DNA from 3 places in the Bradyrhizobium sp. 604_D8_N2_3 genome. Region 2 is predicted to be linked to each of the others. Evidence: predicted binding sites of a transcription regulator. Region 2 holds the regulator's gene; each other region holds the start of a gene.
What was found. Region 2 encodes PhoB, which activates phosphate uptake and scavenging genes when phosphate is short. Its sites were predicted from a motif close to TGTCATNNANCTGTCAT; they were not measured.

Region 1: a site for PhoB is predicted at 1,223-1,239, ahead of phnC (phosphonate ABC transporter ATP-binding protein). Genes of this name have one in related genera too.
Region 3: a site for PhoB is predicted at 1,857-1,873, ahead of AB7245_RS24590 (glycerophosphodiester phosphodiesterase family protein). Genes of this name have one in related genera too.

What each region holds. Positions count from the first base shown of each region.
Region 1 covers NZ_JBPWPM010000001.1:8,853,049-8,856,320, reverse strand. Annotated here, with positions in the region: gene AB7245_RS42615 (alpha-D-ribose 1-methylphosphonate 5-triphosphate diphosphatase) at 1-496, opposite strand, end outside; gene AB7245_RS42610 (chloramphenicol acetyltransferase) at 493-1,164, opposite strand; gene phnC (phosphonate ABC transporter ATP-binding protein) at 1,339-2,148, shown strand; gene phnD (phosphonate ABC transporter substrate-binding protein) at 2,208-3,143, shown strand; gene phnE (phosphonate ABC transporter, permease protein PhnE) at 3,220-3,272, shown strand, end outside.
Region 2 covers NZ_JBPWPM010000001.1:9,011,406-9,014,677, reverse strand. Annotated here, with positions in the region: gene pstB (phosphate ABC transporter ATP-binding protein PstB) at 1-377, shown strand, start outside; gene phoU (phosphate signaling complex protein PhoU) at 389-1,105, shown strand; gene phoB (phosphate regulon transcriptional regulator PhoB) at 1,121-1,828, shown strand; gene AB7245_RS43350 (GcrA family cell cycle regulator) at 2,063-2,575, opposite strand; gene AB7245_RS43345 (aspartate aminotransferase family protein) at 3,032-3,272, shown strand, end outside.
Region 3 covers NZ_JBPWPM010000001.1:5,167,298-5,170,569, forward strand. Annotated here, with positions in the region: gene pdhA (pyruvate dehydrogenase (acetyl-transferring) E1 component subunit alpha) at 1-133, opposite strand, end outside; gene AB7245_RS24590 (glycerophosphodiester phosphodiesterase family protein) at 388-1,740, opposite strand; gene adh (aldehyde dehydrogenase) at 1,947-3,272, opposite strand, start outside.

The DNA of each region.
Region 1 (3,272 bases), 160 kb from region 2:
TGTGGTCGTTGAAGGCGAACAGGTCGACGCGGCCCTCGGCGAGCCACTGGCCGATCTCGGCCTCTGCATCGAGATTGTAGGTCTCGTGCCGCAGGTGGAAACGGGTATCGGCGGCGAATTGCGGGCGCTGCCGCTCGATCGCCTCCATCAGGGTGCGCGCATTGCCGGCGCTGCGCAGGCCCGGCTCCCACGAACAGGTCGTGGCGTGAAACACCGTGGTGATGCCGTTGCTGATCGCCTGGCGGTCACTGTCGGCGAGCGCGACGTCGATCGGGAAGTCGACGCCGGCGCGCGGCATCATCTGCCGCTCGAAGGCATCGCCATGCAGATCGACGATGCCGGGCAGCACCAGCAGGTTGCGCGCATCGATCGCCAGCCGCGCACGGCCGCGAGAGGCATCGACCTGCGCAATGTCCGCGCCGGACACCAGAATGGAAGTTTCGACGAGCTCGGAGCCGATCAGGGCCCGGCCGCCCTCAAGGAAGATGTCTGTCAAGCGACCGCGCTTCGTTTGCTGGCAGGGGAACGGGTGAGGGAGCTTGCCCGTGCTTCATATGCCGAGAGGAAATCTTCAATCCCGAGCTTGCGGAAATCGGGCAGTGCTTCACGCAATTTGTCGTGATCCCAGTCCCACCAGGCGAGTCGGGCCAGCCGTCCGGCGACGTCTTCCGAGAACCGCCGCCGCACGATGCGCGCCGGATTGCCGGCGACGATGGTGTAGGCCGGCACGTCCTTGGTGACGATGGCGCCCGCCGCGATCACCGCGCCGGTGCCGATGTTGCGGCCGGGCAGCACGATCGCGCCATGGCCGATCCAGACGTCGTGGCCAATATGGACGTGATGCTGGCGCCGCCAGTCGAAGAACTCGGTGTCGTCGCTCTCGCCTTCGAAGTAGGCGCTGGAACGATAGGTGAAATGCGCCTGCGTCGCGCGATGCATCGGATGATTGCCGGGATTGATGCGGGTCATCGCCGCGATCGAGCAGAATTTTCCGATCGTGGTGTAGGTGATCTGGGCGTCGTTCACGACATAGGAGTAATCGCCCATCGCGACTTCAGTGAGGATCGTGCGCGCACCGACTTCGGTATAGGTGCCGAGCCTGGTCTCATGCAGCTTCGCCGAAGGGTCGATGGTCGGTTGAACCGAGAGCGTTTTGCCGGCCATGCTGCATCCGATAGGTCGAGGGCGGGCGTACCTCTTCGAGCGGCCTGATGACAATGTCATGACGATGCGATGACAGGGGAAGAGGTGTGTAGGATCGCCGCACCGCAACGCCGGTGTCACACAAGTGTCAAGTGCCAGCGCTAGCGGTGGCAGCCAGCTACTCTGGAGCCCTCTATGCTGGTGGTTGAAGGTCTGACGTGCCGCTTCGGCGCAAAAGCCGCGGTGGACGACGCTTCGTTTCAAATCTCCCCCGGCGGCTTCGTCGGTGTGATCGGGCGCTCCGGCGCCGGCAAGTCGACCATGCTGCGCATGATCAATCGCCTGGCGACGCCGACGCAGGGCCGCATCCTGTTCGACGGCCTCGACGTCACCGCGCTGCGCGGCAAGGAGCTGCGGCAGTGGCGGGCGCGCTCGGCGATGATTTTCCAGCAGTTCAACCTGGTCGGCCGGCTCGATGTGCTCACCAACGTGCTGATGGGGCGTCTTGCCACGATGCCGGCCTGGCGCTCGCTGACGCAGACCTGGCCCGAGCACGACAAGGCGCTGGCGATGTCGGCGCTCGAACAGTTCGATATCGCCTCACTCGCCGCCCAGCGCGCCGACCAGCTCTCCGGCGGCCAGCAGCAGCGTGTTGCGATCGCCCGCGCGCTGGTGCAGCAGCCCGACATCATCCTCGCCGACGAGCCGATCGCCTCGCTCGACCCGCGCAACACCAAGATCGTGATGGATGCGCTGCTGCGCATCAACAAGCATTTCGGCATCACCGTGCTCTGCAACCTGCATTCGCTCGATCTGGCGCGCAGCTATTGCGATCGCCTGATCGGCATGGCGCAGGGGCGCGTGGTGTTCGACGGCGCGCCGGCCGAATTGACCGACCACGTCGCGCGCGAGCTCTACGATCTCGAAGCCTCCGACGTCATGGGCGGAATGCCTGTGCCGGCGCCTGAAGGCGTGCCGGCGCTCGGAACGGCCGCGGCCGCCTGAGCTGCGCCTGTAACTGCCAATTTTTGCGTCAACCGACCCCAACCGATGAAGAGGGTATCATGATCACTCGCAGACTGGTTCTTGCCGGCGCCGCCGCGCTCGCGTTCACGACTTCGGCCTCCGCCGACGACTGGAAAGCCAAATATCCCGAACTGACCTTCGCGGTCATTCCGGCGGAAAACGCCTCGGGCGTGACCGAGCGCTGGGCGCCGTTCATGAACTATCTCTCCAAGGAATTGGGCGTGAAGGTCACGCTGCGCATCGCCAACGACTACGCCGCCGTCATCGAGGGCCAGCGCGCCGGCAACATCCATATCGCCAGCTACGGCTCGGCGTCGTTCGCCCGCGCCCGTCTGACCGGCGTCAAGACCGATGCCTTCGCCAACGACATCAACGCCGACGGTTCGACCGGCTACTACTCGGTGTTCTTCGTCAAGGCGAGCAGCCCCTACAAGAGCGTCGACCAGCTCAAGGGCAAGAACCTCGGCCTCGTCGACCCGAACTCGACCTCCGGCAACAATGTGCCGCGCTTCGAGCTCGACAAGATGGGCATCACGGATGCCGACACCTATTTCAGCAAGGTCGTCTTCACCGGTAGCCACGAGAACGCGATCCTGGCGCTGGCGCAGGGCACGGTCGACGTTGCGGCCAACCAGTGGACCAGCGATGACGATTCCACGCTGGCGCAGATGCTGACCAAGGGCATGCTGAAGAATGCCGACGGCTCGCCGATGAAGAAGGACGATTTCCGCATCATCCACAAGTCGGCGCCGATCATCAACGGCCCCTACGCCTACAATTCCGACCTGCCGGAAGATGCCAAGGCGGCGATCGCCAAGGCGTTCTTCGACGCGCCGGCCAAGGACAAGGCGGCCTTCGATCGCCTCCAGGACGGCCAGAAGAAGGGTTTCCATCCCGCCACCACCAAGGACTGGGATGGCACGATCGAGCTGATCAAGTTCGTCGATGCACTGCGTAAGAAGAAGGCGTCCTGAGTTTCGGGACGATAGCACTGGAGCCGGGTCGATGGACCCGGCTCTTTCTCTTTGATCGACCACCTTCCCTGGCCAGATGACCGTCGCGGTTTCGATCCTCCCCGAGCAGCAGCTCGCCGTGCTGAACGC
Region 2 (3,272 bases):
CGCTGCGCGGCGGCGCGCTGTGGAACGAGGTCAAGGACAAGCTCAACGCCTCCGGCCTGTCGCTCTCCGGCGGCCAGCAGCAGCGCCTCTGCATCGCCCGCACGGTCGCGGTGCGGCCCGAGGTGATCTTGTTCGACGAGCCCTGCTCGGCGCTCGACCCGATCTCGACCGCCAAGGTCGAGGAGCTGATCCAGGAGCTGTCCGAGAACTACACGATCGCGATCGTCACCCACAACATGCAGCAGGCGGCGCGCGTCTCCGACAAGACCGCCTTCATGTATCTCGGCGAGCTGATCGAGTTCGACGACACCAGCAAGATCTTCACGTCGCCGACCGACCGGCGCACGCAGGATTACATCACCGGCCGGTTCGGCTGAGGAGACGGAACATGGGTTCTGAACATACCGCAAAGGCCTTCGACACCGACCTCCAGGAACTCACGCGCCTGGTCGCCGAGATGGGCGGCATCGCCGAGCGCATGATCGTCGATTCCGTCGACGCGCTGATCCGCCGCGACGTCGCGCTCGGCCAGCGCGTCGTGACCATCGACGCCGAGCTCGACGCGCTCCAGAAGAAGATCGAGGAGCGCGCCGTTCTCACCATCGCGCGCCGCCAGCCGATGGCGGTGGATCTGCGCGAGATCGTCGGCGCCATGCGCGTCGCGACCGATCTCGAGCGGATCGGCGACCTCGCCAAGAACATGGGCAAGCGCGTCGCGGCGCTGGAGACGGATTTCCATCCGCTCAAGCTGTTCCGCGGTCTGGAGCACATGACCGACCTCGTGCAGCAACAGGTCAAGTCGGTGCTGGACGCCTATGCCGCGCACGATCTGCCGGCGGCAATGGCGGTGTGGAAGGGCGACGAGGAAGTCGACGCCATCTGCACCTCGCTGTTCCGCGAGCTCCTCACCTACATGATGGAGGATCCGCGCAACATCTCGTTCTGCATCCATCTGATGTTCTGCGCCAAGAACATCGAGCGCATCGGTGACCACGCCACCAACATCGCCGAGACCGTGTTCTACATGATCGAGGGCCAGGCGATCACCGACAAGCGGCCGAAGGGCGACATGACGACCTTCGCCACGACGGTCCCGAACACTTAAGGAGCGACGAACACCATGGGCGCACGCATTATGGTGGTTGAGGACGAGGAAGCTCTCACCGAGCTTCTCCGCTACAACCTCGAAGGCGACGGCTATGACGTCGAGACGGTGATGCGCGGCGACGATGCCGACACCCGCCTCAAGGAGCACATCCCCGATTTGATCGTGCTCGACTGGATGCTGCCGGGCCTCTCCGGCATCGAGCTGTGCCGGCGGCTGCGCACCCGGCCCGAGACCAAGCAGCTCCCGATCATCATGCTCACCGCGCGCGGCGAGGAGAGCGAGCGGGTGCGGGGCCTTGCGACCGGCGCCGACGACTACATCGTCAAGCCGTTCTCGGTCCCGGAGCTGCTGGCACGCGTGAAGGGCCTGCTCAGGCGCGCCAGCCCCGAGCGGCTCGCCACCGTGCTCGCCTATGGCGACATCGAGCTCGACCGCGACAAGCGTCGCGTGGCGCGCTCGGGCCGGCCGATCGATCTCGGCCCGACCGAATATCGCCTGCTGGAGTTCTTCCTGGAGCATCCCGGCCGCGTGTTCTCGCGCGAGCAGCTGCTCGACAGCGTCTGGGGCCGTGACATCTACATCGACGAGCGCACCGTCGACGTCCATATCGGGCGCCTGCGCAAGCTGCTCAATCTCGGCCGCGAGCAGGACCCGATCCGCACCGTCCGCGGCGCGGGCTACGCACTGGACGATCGCTTTGCGAAGGCGGAGCAAGCGTAAGGGGTTGCTGTGGCAGACGTGATTTAGCGGGCTGCCACCGCATCCTCGATGTCGTCCCTGCGAACGCAGGGACCCATAACCACAGGGAGTGGTTTGGCGAAGACTCGGAGTGATCATCCCGCGCAATAACTACGCGCCGGGATTATGGGTCCCTGCGTTCGCAGGGACGACACCGAGTGAGTTGAGCCGTCATCGCGTGACGGCGCCGTCTTCGTAGTCAGCTAATCCGATACCTCAGCGCGGACCCGGCTTCGCCGGCGCGCGCCGGCGATCGGCCGCGGGCTGATACGCCACGCGCGAGTGCTGGGCGCAGTAGGGCAGGCCGGAGAGCGCCTTGCCGCCGCAGAAGAAGAAATCCGGGCTCGAGGGATCGCCGACCGGCCAGTGGCAGGTGGCCTCGTTCAGCTCCAGCAGCGACAGCCGCTGGCTCATCGGCACGACGTTGTCGTAGGTGACCGGTTCGGCCTCGACCTCGACTTCGAAGGCTTGCGCCAGCGCGGTGTTGCCGCGCGCGATCGGGCGGGTCACCCGCATCATGTGCTGGGCGGGGCGTGCCTTGCGCGGCCGCGGCGCTGCCGATGAAGGGCTCTTGGCGCGGCCCGACAGGCCGAGCCGGTGCACTTTGCCGATTACGGCATTGCGGGTCACATTGCCGAGTTCAGCGGCGATCTGGCTGGCCGAAAGCCCGGCCTCCCAGAGCTTTTTCAGCTGCTCGACGCGATCATCCGACCAGGTCAAAACGGTCATTGCACCCTTTCCTTCGCCGGCGCCTGCCATCCTGGCGGCCGCACGGCGAATGCCTAAGCTTCGAAAAACCCGTGCCGCCAGAATCCCTTAAGGCTCGCCGGGCGCACCAGATGCGCCCGAACGCTTACGCCGGTACATGAGGACTTAGAGGATCAGAACTGCTGCACGAGATGTCGTATCTGACAAGCCAAACGCTACAATATGGCGTGACTCACGCGCAAGAGTCCGCCGACTCGCTTCCACATGTTCCGTGGCGGAAATACGCAAAATCGCCACCGCAAGACTACGGATTCTGCGTTTCGCGAGGCTTTCCGGGCGGCATTGACACCGGTTTCACCAGGCATAAGATAGTCTCGCGTGCCGCCCTTAAAAGGCGGCACGTTTCGTTTTCCGGGCCGGTCAATGGTGCGTTGCGCAATGCACGCTCACGCCGTCCGCAACATTCAAGTGATCGTCATGACTAACAGCGCAGCGCCGCATTTGCTCCCCGTTTTCGCCAGGTCCGACCTCGGTTTCGAGCGCGGTGAAGGCTGCTGGCTGATTGCGACCAATGGCGATCGCTATCTCGATTTCACCTCGGGCGTGGCGGTGAATGCGCTCGGCCATGCTCACCCTGCGTTGGTCAAAGCGTTGCAAGAGCAGGCCACCAAACTCTGGCACATGTCGAACCTGTTCCAGAGCCCGGACGGCGAGAAGC
Region 3 (3,272 bases), 3.8 Mb from region 2:
TTTCCTCGAACCGCCGGATCAGGAGCATGTCGCGGAGCGCTTTGAGCTCCTGCTCTCTGGTGAATTCCGGGGGCGAACCGCCTTCGGTCTTGTCCTGTGGAGTGCTTGCGGCGGCTTTCTTGGGTGCGGCCATGGGAATTCCGGGTCAGAGAAAACTTCAGCCCTCTCTAACCCAAGTCAAACGCCCTTGGAAAGGACCGCGGCGGCATGGCGCGACTTTCATTATGCCGCACTGCAACGTGACCGAAACTTTGCAAAACCTTTGGCGCCGATCGGGCAACTTTAGCTCACCGGTCAGCGGAGGGAACGTGAGCAGCCAACGCAGAGAAATCGGACGCGCTGTTTTGTATCCGAAATCCCACGCGCGTCCGATTCGCCGTGCCGGCTTTACCAGCCCAACTCGCGCAAATACGCCGCACGGGCGGCAACGCCGGTATGCGTGAAGTCGCTGAAGACCCCATCGACGCCGAGCCGGTAGAATTTGAGATATTCAAGGCTCGGGTCGCCGCGATAGTCGGCGGCAAGATACTTCTTCTCGTTCCGAAACGTGAAGACATGGACGAAAAGACCGAGCTTGTGCGCGTCCGCGACAAGGCTGGTCGCGTCCTGCGTCGAAGCCTCCGGCGTCGATCCCTTGTAGGGCGTGCCATCGGCGTTGCTGTCCTTCCACGGCGCGATCTTGAGCGGAACGATATAGGCCTTCCACGGACCGATGCCCTCGGCATAGGTCTTGATCTCGGCAAGCCCCTCGGGCGTCAGCATCGCATCGTACAAGCGCGCATCGCCCGCAACCGTCCAGTCGAACGGGCGCGAATTCGTGATGTTGTTGAGGAGAACCTTGCCGGTTTTGAAGTCGATTCCGTTGCCGTCGACGAGTTGGACCTGCCGCGTCTGAAGGCCGTGGCTGCGCATATATTTCAGGCTGCCGGGTTCGAAGCTCTGGACCAGGATGGGAGCGTCCTTGGTGTTGAGGCCGTTATCCCCGATGATCTTGATCAGGGCCTCCTCGAGCGGACGGCTGCCGGCCGCGCCGCAGCCATTGGCGATCGCCTGGGCATTGTTCCAGGTCGGGTTCTTGGTTTCGGGATAGACGAGGATGGACCGCCCGGTCTCCTTGCTCTTGACCTTGGCGATGTCGATGACGTCCTGGAAGCTGATGATCGGGAGCTTGCCGTTGAAGACTTTCGGCCGCTCGTTGGCCGCGTCATAGGTGGTGCCGCCGATCCATTGCTTCAGCTCGGCCATGGTGAAGTCGCTGATCGACCAATCGTTGGTATCATCCTCGCCGTCGACGATCAGCGACTTCAGCACCGATTTGGGATCGGCCGGGTCGCTGAGATCCGTCAGGTAGTCGGCAGGCACGCCGGTGGCCGACGGGGCCTTGACGCGCACACCGGGCACGGTGCGCTTGCGGGCGGCGACGGCCGCATTGGTCTTCGCCACCTCGGCAATGTTGGTGTTGTCGCTCAGCCAGGGATTATGACGCACGACCAGAACGCAATCCTTGGTCAGGTGCAAATCCTCTTCGAGCGCATCGGTCCCGAGCGCCGCGGCGAGGTCGTACGACGCCTCGGTCTCTTCGGGTACCAAGCCAGGCAGGCCGCGGTGTCCAAGGACCAGTGGCGCCTTTCCATCGACGGTCAGGAAGGGCTTGGCGCCAGTTGGCGCCGGGCCGGACTGTGCAAAGGCCATCGACAGCGGCAGCACCGCCGCGCCGAACAGCATCGCTGCGACACTCATTGTCCGTCCTGAACGACTGTTCCGCATCACCAAGCCTCCGTCTTTGCCCGGCATCGCTTCGAATGCCACGGGCGCCGAACCGAATACGGTCGGCGCTGTCGTCTTGGCTCAAGACTCTGACAGACGGATGACGACGGAGAGGGCGGCGCATGGTTGCGCCGCCCTCTCCTGCCCGATCAGATCTTGCCCAATCAGATCTTGCCCGATCAGAAGAAGCCAAGCTTCTTCGGGCTGTAGCTGACCAGGAGATTCTTGGTCTGCTGGTAGTGATCGAGCATCATCTTGTGGGTCTCGCGACCGACGCCCGACTGCTTGTAGCCGCCGAACGCGGCATGCGCAGGATACGCATGGTAGCAGTTGGTCCAGACCCGGCCGGCCTGGATGGCCCGGCCGAAGCGGTAGCAGCGGTTGGCATCGCGACTCCAGACGCCGGCTCCCAGGCCATAGAGCGTGTCGTTGGCGATCGCGAGCGCTTCGTCATCGGTCTTGAAGGTCGTGACCGAGACGACGGGACCAAAGATCTCCTCCTGGAAGATTCGCATCTTGTTGTGGCCCTCGAACACCGTCGGCTGGACGTAGAAGCCGCCGGAAAGATCGCCGCCGAGCTCGGCACGACCGCCGCCGGCCAGCACCTTGGCGCCCTCCTGCTTGCCGATGTCGATATAGGAGAGGATCTTGGCGAGCTGCTCGCTAGATGCCTGCGCGCCGATCATGGTGTCGGCCGCACGCGGGTCGCCCTGCTTGATCGCGGCGACGCGCTTCAGCGCCCGCTCCATGAAGCGGTCGTAGATGTCGGCGTGGACAATCGCCCGGCTCGGACTGGTGCAGACCTCGCCCTGGTTCAGCGCAAACATCACAAAACCTTCGATCGCCTTGTCGAAGAAGTCGTCGTCCTCGGCGGTGACGTCGTTGAAGAAGATGTTCGGCGACTTGCCGCCGAGCTCCAGCGTGACCGGGATCAGGTTCTGGCTGGCATATTGCATGATCAGCCGGCCCGTCGTGGTCTCGCCGGTGAAGGCGATTTTCGCGATCCGCGGGCTGGACGCGAGCGGCTTGCCGGCTTCGAGGCCAAAGCCGTTGACGATGTTGAGGACGCCGGGCGGCAGGAGATCGCCGATGATCTCGGCCCAGACCATGATCGAGGCCGGGGTCTGCTCGGCGGGCTTGAGCACGACGCAATTGCCGGCGGCGAGCGCCGGCGCGAGCTTCCAGCAGGCCATCAGCAGCGGGAAGTTCCAGGGGATGATCTGGCCGACCACGCCGAGCGGCTCGTGGAAATGATAGGCGATGGTGTCGTGGTCGATCTCGCCGATCGAGCCTTCCTGCGCACGCACCACGCCGGCGAAATAGCGGAAATGATCGATCGCGAGTGGCAGGTCGGCGGCGCGGGTCTCGCGGATCGGCTTACCATTGTCCCAGGTCTCGGCAACCGCAAGGCGCTCCAGATTCTCTTCCATCCGGTCGGCGATCCGGTTCAGGATCGCGGCGCGCTCGGCGACGCTGGTGCGTCCCCAGGCGCCCTTGGCGGCGTG